Regions from separate parts of the Streptomyces sp. NPDC001100 genome, predicted to be linked through region 2. Evidence: riboswitches for the same ligand, from Rfam matches in the RefSeq annotation. Region 2 holds a riboswitch; the other holds the start of a gene.
What was found. A riboswitch is a leader RNA that binds a small molecule or an ion and turns the genes downstream of it on or off. The one in region 2 is predicted to bind glycine.
Positions count from the first base shown of each region.

Region 1: it holds a riboswitch for glycine, as region 2 does, so the genes downstream of both, gcvP (aminomethyl-transferring glycine dehydrogenase) here and gcvT (glycine cleavage system aminomethyltransferase GcvT) in region 2, are expected to answer to the same signal.

Region 1 covers NZ_JBSFKO010000040.1:9,779-13,178, reverse strand. The annotation lists gene gcvP (aminomethyl-transferring glycine dehydrogenase) at 1-2,232, opposite strand, end outside; glycine riboswitch at 2,412-2,507, opposite strand; gene ACWDEW_RS39595 (PRC-barrel domain-containing protein) at 2,622-2,993, shown strand; gene ACWDEW_RS39590 (DNA polymerase IV) at 2,915-3,400, opposite strand, start outside.
Region 2 covers NZ_JBSFKO010000004.1:75,804-79,203, reverse strand. The annotation lists gene ACWDEW_RS06755 (enhanced serine sensitivity protein SseB) at 1-699, opposite strand, end outside; gene ACWDEW_RS06750 (AAA family ATPase) at 764-1,453, opposite strand; glycine riboswitch at 1,603-1,716, shown strand; glycine riboswitch at 1,717-1,835, shown strand; gene gcvT (glycine cleavage system aminomethyltransferase GcvT) at 1,870-2,991, shown strand; gene gcvH (glycine cleavage system protein GcvH) at 3,110-3,400, shown strand, end outside.

The DNA.
Region 1 (3,400 bases), on a different contig from region 2:
GGCCGCAGGCTGCAAGGGATGGTTCGGCAGATACGGCGCCAGGTGCGAGCGCACGCCCACCGGCCCGACACCCGGCCCACCCCCACCGTGCGGAATGCAGAACGTCTTGTGCAGATTCAGATGCGAGACATCGCCGCCGAAGTGCCCCGGCTTGGCAAGCCCCACAAGGGCGTTGAGGTTGGCGCCGTCGACGTAGACCTGCCCGCCCGCCTCGTGGACCTGCGCGCAGATGTCGGCGACGTGCTCCTCGAACACCCCGTGCGTGGACGGGTAGGTGATCATCAGCACCGACAGCTCGTCGCGGTACTGCTCGATCTTCGCCCGCAGGTCCTCGACGTCGATCTCGCCGTCCTCGGCGGTCTTCACGACGACGACCTTCATCCCGGCCATCACGGCACTCGCGGCATTCGTGCCGTGCGCGGAGGACGGGATCAGACACACGGTCCGCTGCTCGTCACCGTTGGCCCGGTGGTACCCACGCACCGCCAGCAGTCCGGCCAACTCGCCCTGCGAACCGGCGTTGGGCTGCAGCGACACCTTGTCGTACCCGGTGACCTCGGCCAGCCGCTCCTCCAACTCCCTGATGAGCGTGAGGTATCCCTGCGCCTGCTCGGCGGGCGCGAAGGGGTGCAGCTGCCCGAACTCGGGCCAGGTGACCGGCTCCATCTCGGTGGTCGCGTTGAGCTTCATCGTGCAGGAGCCCAGCGGGATCATGCCCCGGTCTAGCGCGTAGTCCCGGTCGGCCAGCTTGCGCAGGTAGCGCAGCATCGCGGTCTCGGAACGGTGGTCCCGGAAGACGGGGTGCGTGAGGTACGCGTCGTTCCGCAGCAGCGCCTCGGGCAGCGTGTCCTCAGCGGTCGCGTCGAGCGCCTCGATGTCCCCTTCGACCCCGAACGCGGCCCATACGGCGGCCAGTTGGGCGCGGGTGGTGGTCTCGTCGCAGGCGATGGACACCTGGTCCGCGTCCACGAGGTGGAGGTTGACCCCGTCCTCGCGGGCGGCGGCGACGGCCTCGGCGGCCCGGCCGGGAACGCGCGCGGTCAGCGTGTCGAAGTAGCCGCCGTGGACAACCTCGACACCGCCGGCGGTGAGCCCGGCGGCGAGGATCGTGGCGTACCGGTGCGTCCGCCGCGCGATGCCCTTGAGCCCCTCGGGCCCGTGGTAGACGGCGTACATGCCGGCCATGACGGCGAGGAGCACCTGGGCGGTGCAGATGTTGCTGGTGGCCTTCTCGCGGCGGATGTGCTGTTCGCGGGTCTGCAGGGCGAGGCGGTAGGCCTTGTGTCCGTCGGCGTCGACGGAGACGCCCACGAGCCGCCCGGGCAGGCTGCGCGCGAACTTCTCGTGCACGGCCATGTATCCGGCGTGCGGCCCGCCGAAGCCCATCGGCACCCCGAAGCGTTGCGTCGTACCGACCGCGATGTCCGCGCCCAGCTCGCCGGGCGACTTGAGCAGCGTGAGCGCGAGGAGATCGGCGGCGACGGTGACGAGGGCGCCGAGCGCGTGGGCCTGCTCGATCAGCGGCTTGATGTCGCGTACGGCACCGGAGGCGCCCGGGTACTGCACGAGCACGCCGTTGATCTCGCGCTCGGCGATGTCGGCCGGGATGCCGTCGCTGAGGTCGGCGACGACGACCTCGACACCGGCCGGCTCGGCGCGGGTCTCGATGACGGCGATGGTCTGCGGCAGCGCGTCCGCGTCGACCAGGAACAGACCCTTCTTGTTCTTACCCATGCGCCGCGAGAGCGCCACGGCCTCGGCGGCGGCCGTGCCCTCGTCGAGCAGGGAGGCGCCGGAGGTCGGCAGCCCGGTGAGGTCGGCGACCATGGTCTGGAAGTTGAGGAGGGCTTCGAGCCGCCCCTGGGAGATCTCCGGCTGGTACGGCGTGTAGGCCGTGTACCAGGCCGGGTTCTCCATGACATTGCGCAGGATCACGGGCGGGGTGAAGGTCCCGTAGTACCCGAGTCCGATCATGGAACCGAGGACCTCGTTGCGGTCCGCGAGGGAACGCAGCTCGGCCAGCACCTCGGCCTCGGTACGAGCACCGGGCAGGTCCAGGGAATCGGCGTTCTTGATCACATCGGGGACCGCGGCGGCCGTGAGCTCGTCGAGCGAGCCGTAGCCGACCTGCGCGAGCATCTTGGCCCGCGCTTCCTGGTCGGGGCCGATGTGGCGCTGCTCGAACGGGATGCCCTGTTCGAGCTCGGAGAGCGAAGTGCGAGGGGTGGTCATTTTGGGAGGCCTCCTGGTCGGACACGACCTTCGAGGGCACCACGACAGTGGGGTGCCGGACGGCCTCCCCCTCTGTCATCTCAACCTGAGAGCTTCACCGGTCACCCGAGGGTCACCGGCTTTCACCGTCGGTGAGAGCGAGGGCCGTCGCCGGCACCCGCCCTGCTTTCCAGAGTGACCTCGTCCGTGCGGTACGTGGGCCTGAGAGATTCCGGGGAGGATTTGCTCCTTCGGCGCCTCCGATGAAGTCTGGAGGACTCTCCCGCACGGGGTCAGCAGCCGCTCGCCAGCCTACCAGCGAGCGGTGCAGCCGAGCTTTCGAGTGGCCACCGGCCCGATTGTGCTCTTTTGTAGAGTTTACGAATGAGTTGCGACCAGGAGGAGGGCCCGTGCAGACCGATATCGATCCGCGCAACCTGATCGGCCGCAAGGCGTTCGACCGCACCGGCGCCAAGATCGGCACGATCGACGAGGTCTACCTCGACGACGCGACCGGTGTACCGGAGTGGGCGGCCATACGCACCGGCCTGTTCTCCAGGGACGCCTTCGTCCCCCTGGAGCCCAGCGAGCTCATCGAGGGCACCCTGCACATCCCCTTCGACCGCTCCCTGATCAAGGACGCCCCCGACTTCGGCGTGGGCCGCCACCTCTCCCCCGACCAGGAACTCCAGCTCTACCACCACTACGGCCTCGACGTGGCCCCACCGCCCTCCCTCCCGGACCGCGACTTCGGCAGACTGGCGGGCTCGGACGACGCCTGAGCCGAGGCGGCGAGAGGGTCGGCGGGTCTTCGATTCTCCGGGGGCGGCGCCACCAACTGCCCTGATGCCACGGCCAGTTCACCCGCGTCCCGCGTCACCAACGGCAGCGGCTCCGCCGGCTCCAGCTCGGGATCGTCGGTCCGGAACGTCCGCACCCGCCCGGGCCCGGCATCCTCCGGCGTCTCAAACCGCACGGTGACCCGCCCCAGCCCGCTGCCCTGCACCCACCCGTGCCCGAACCCGGCGTGACGCACATCGTGGCCCGCGGGCCAGCGCCGCTCGACGGGCGCCGGCTGCTCCCCTCCCTCTTCCTCCTCCGTGTGCTCCTCCTCAAGAAGGTCGGCCTGCTCCCCCGCCGCCTGCGCGAACAGGTCCTCCTGCGTGTAGTCGGCGAGCCCGGAGACACC
Region 2 (3,400 bases):
GACCGGCCATTTGACCTCGGCCCTGGTGAGGGCGCGGGACAGGGCGTCCATGGGGGCCGCCCTCAGGTCGCCGTCCCAGTTGGTCAGTTCCACACCCACGAACATGACCGGGTCGGCGGTCTCGATCGCGGCCAGGCAGCGGCGGGCGGTGCCGACCACGCCGATGGCGGCGAACTCGGCGGAGGCCGCGGCGAGGAAGTCGACCGGGTCGTCCTGCCAGTCGGGTTCGAAGAGGCGGACCCGGCCGCCGCTGGTGGGGCCGTCCAGGGCGCTGCGGCCGATGCGGCACAGTTCGGCCACGGCGGCGGGCGGGAGCGGGATGCCGACCACGCCGTCCGGGTTCACCGCGATGCCCACCTGCGGGGGCAGCCCGCGGGCGAACTCCACCGCGGGCGCGATCGTGAACGACAGATGCGAGCCGACGACCTGGCGGAACTGCTCCTCGGAGCTGAAGACCGGGACGAAGGCCTGCCCGTCGATGTCCAGCGTGGGCAGGTCCAGGGGTCCGCTGTGCGGGCCGCCGCCGCTGGGCAGCGGGACCCAGACGAAGCTGCGGGACAGCACCTCGATGATCCGGCCGCCGGCCGAGGGCAGGCCGAGGGAGACCGAGAGCACCTCCTCCAGCTCGTTGCCGGGCCATCCGCCGTGCGGATGCGGGTGGGGGTACGCCTGACCGGGGAAGTCCGCCGGGAAGTCCATCTACCTACCGCCTGCTGGTGAAACCGCCTGCTGTAAACGTGCTGTGACGGAAAAGGCTAGCGGCTCAGTCCGCGAAGTCGATCCGGCGCAGCACGTCCGCCGCGTCCCGGTCCAGCAGGACCGCCGAGCCCACGCCGTGCGGCAGGTCGCCGCGCTCCACGGCGCACAACAGGCGGGCGGCGGCCCGGCGGTGGCGCAGGAACGCGTACCGCGAGACGCCCCGGCCGCGCTCGCGCTGGCCGTCGAGCGCGGTGTCCGGGCTGACGTCGAGGAACACCAGGTGCAGGGTGCCGCCGCGGCGGTGGGCGGCGCGGGCCAGCCAGCCGCGCACCCAGGTCTGGGTGCCGCAGTCGTGCACGACGGCTCCGGACGCGGAGCGCAGGGTGCGGCGCAGTCCGGCGTAGTGGGCGAGGCGGACCAGGGGGCGGTAGACCGCGTACGGGAGGAGGCCAGATATACGGGACGCCCGAGTCTCCCAGCGGTCCCTCGCGTCCTGGCTGTCGACGCGGGCTCCGTCGCCGCTGACCGCGCGCCGCATCAGCGTGGACTTGCCGCTGCCGGGCAGGCCGGTGACCACGACCAGGTCGCGGCGGCCGAAGCGGAGTCCGTGCGGGCTGCGGCCGGCGCGCTCGCGGAGGTCGCGGACGACCGGTGCCGGGCGGGCCGGGCATGCCTCCCCGGCCGGGGCCGAGGGCTGCTCGGGCAGCGTTACGGCCGAGGTCGTGGCGTACACCGTGGTCCTTGTCACCGTGATCGTCCTCCCTGCGGGGTCAGGAAAGATTCTCCCCAACGAACGTAAAGAGAAGGTAATGCACGGTGTCTCGCGGTTCCGTTCGCTTCCGGCCACAGGCCTGTTACAAAGCCTGTGCGATGATGTGCGCGCCTAACTGCATACCGGCCGCTTGAATCCGCGCGGGAGAGTCCCCGGTCGTACGTCGTCAGTCGTACGACGCTCGGGGCGCCGAAGGAGCAAGTCCCTCCCTTGAATCTCTCAGGCCCAGTTACCGCGCGGGCGAGGCACATCTGAAAAGCGGACCGCCGTCGCCGGTGGTCCCACCCAAGGTGCAACCCGTGACCCGTGCGTGTCCCGCGCGGTCATGGCGAACCTCTCAGGTTCCGATGACAGATGGGGAGGAACGACCTCGCCGTCATGCCTTGGGAGACCGACCGATGAGCAGTACCGCCGCCCCCCGTCGTACCGCGCTCGACGCGCTGCACCGCTCGCTCGGTGCGACGATGACCGACTTCGCCGGCTGGGACATGCCGCTGCGCTACGGCTCCGAGCGCGACGAACACCTCGCCGTCCGCACGAAGGCCGGCCTCTTCGACCTCTCGCACATGGGCGAGATCACGGTCACCGGACCGGACGCGGCCCAACTCCTCAACTACGCGCTCGTCGGCAACATCGCCTCCGTGGGCGTCGGCCGCGCCCGCTACACCATGATCTGCCAGGCCGACGGCGGCATCCTCGACGACCTCATCGTCTACCGGCTGGCCGAGACCGAGTACATGGTCGTCGCCAACGCGTCCAACGCCCAGATTGTCCTGGACTCGCTGGTCGAGCGAGCCGAGGGCTTCGACGCCGACGTCCGCGACGACCGTGACGCGTACGCGCTGCTCGCCGTCCAGGGCCCCGAGTCCCCCGGCATCCTCGCCTCGCTCACCGACGCCGACCTCGACGGCCTCAAGTACTACGCCGGTCTGCCCGGCACGGTCGCGGGTGTCCCCGCGCTGATCGCGCGCACCGGCTACACCGGCGAGGACGGCTTCGAGCTGTTCGTCGCCCCCGGTGACGCGGAGAAGCTGTGGGAGGCACTGACCGAGGCCGGAGCCGCGGCCGGGCTGATCCCCTGCGGCCTGTCCTGCCGGGACACGCTCCGCCTGGAGGCGGGCATGCCGCTGTACGGCCACGAGCTGTCGACCGCCCTCACCCCGTTCGACGCCGGGCTCGGCCGGGTCGTGAAGTTCGAGAAGGACGGCGACTTCGTCGGGCGCACGGCTCTTGAGGCCGCCGCCGAGCGCGCCGCCGAGCAGCCGCCGCGCGTCCTGGTCGGCCTGATCGCCGAGGGCCGCCGGGTCCCGCGCGCCGGGTACTCCGTCGTCGCCGACGGCCGGGTGATCGGCGAGATCACCTCCGGCGCCCCCTCCCCCACGCTGGGCAGGCCCATCGCGATGGCCTACGTCGACGCCGCGCACTCGGCGCCGGGCACGGCCGGTGTCGGCGTGGACATCCGGGGCAGCCACGAGCCGTACGAGGTCGTGGCGCTGCCGTTCTACAAGCGCCGGAAGTGACAGTCGTCGTAGCGTCGAGTCCGTGACCGGGCGGATCGCCTCTGTTCCCCCTGTTCGGCGATCCCTTCCGCATTCCCCCCTTCACCAGCACTCCCCCGCGTACAGGAGAATTCACGCCATGAGCAACCACCCCGAGAATCTGCGGTACAGCAAGGAACACGAGTGGCTGACGGCCGCCGTCGACGGTGTCGCGACCGTCGGCATCACCGAGTACGCGGCCAACGCGCTCGGCGACGTCGTCTACGCCCAGCTCCCCGAGGTCGGCACCACGGTGACCGCGGGCGAGTCCTGCGGCGAGCTGGAGTCGACCAAGTCGGTGTCGGACCTGTACGCGCCGGTCACCGGTGAGGTCGTGGAGATCAACTCGGCCGTCGTGGACGAACCCGCACTGGTCAACTCCGAGCCCTTC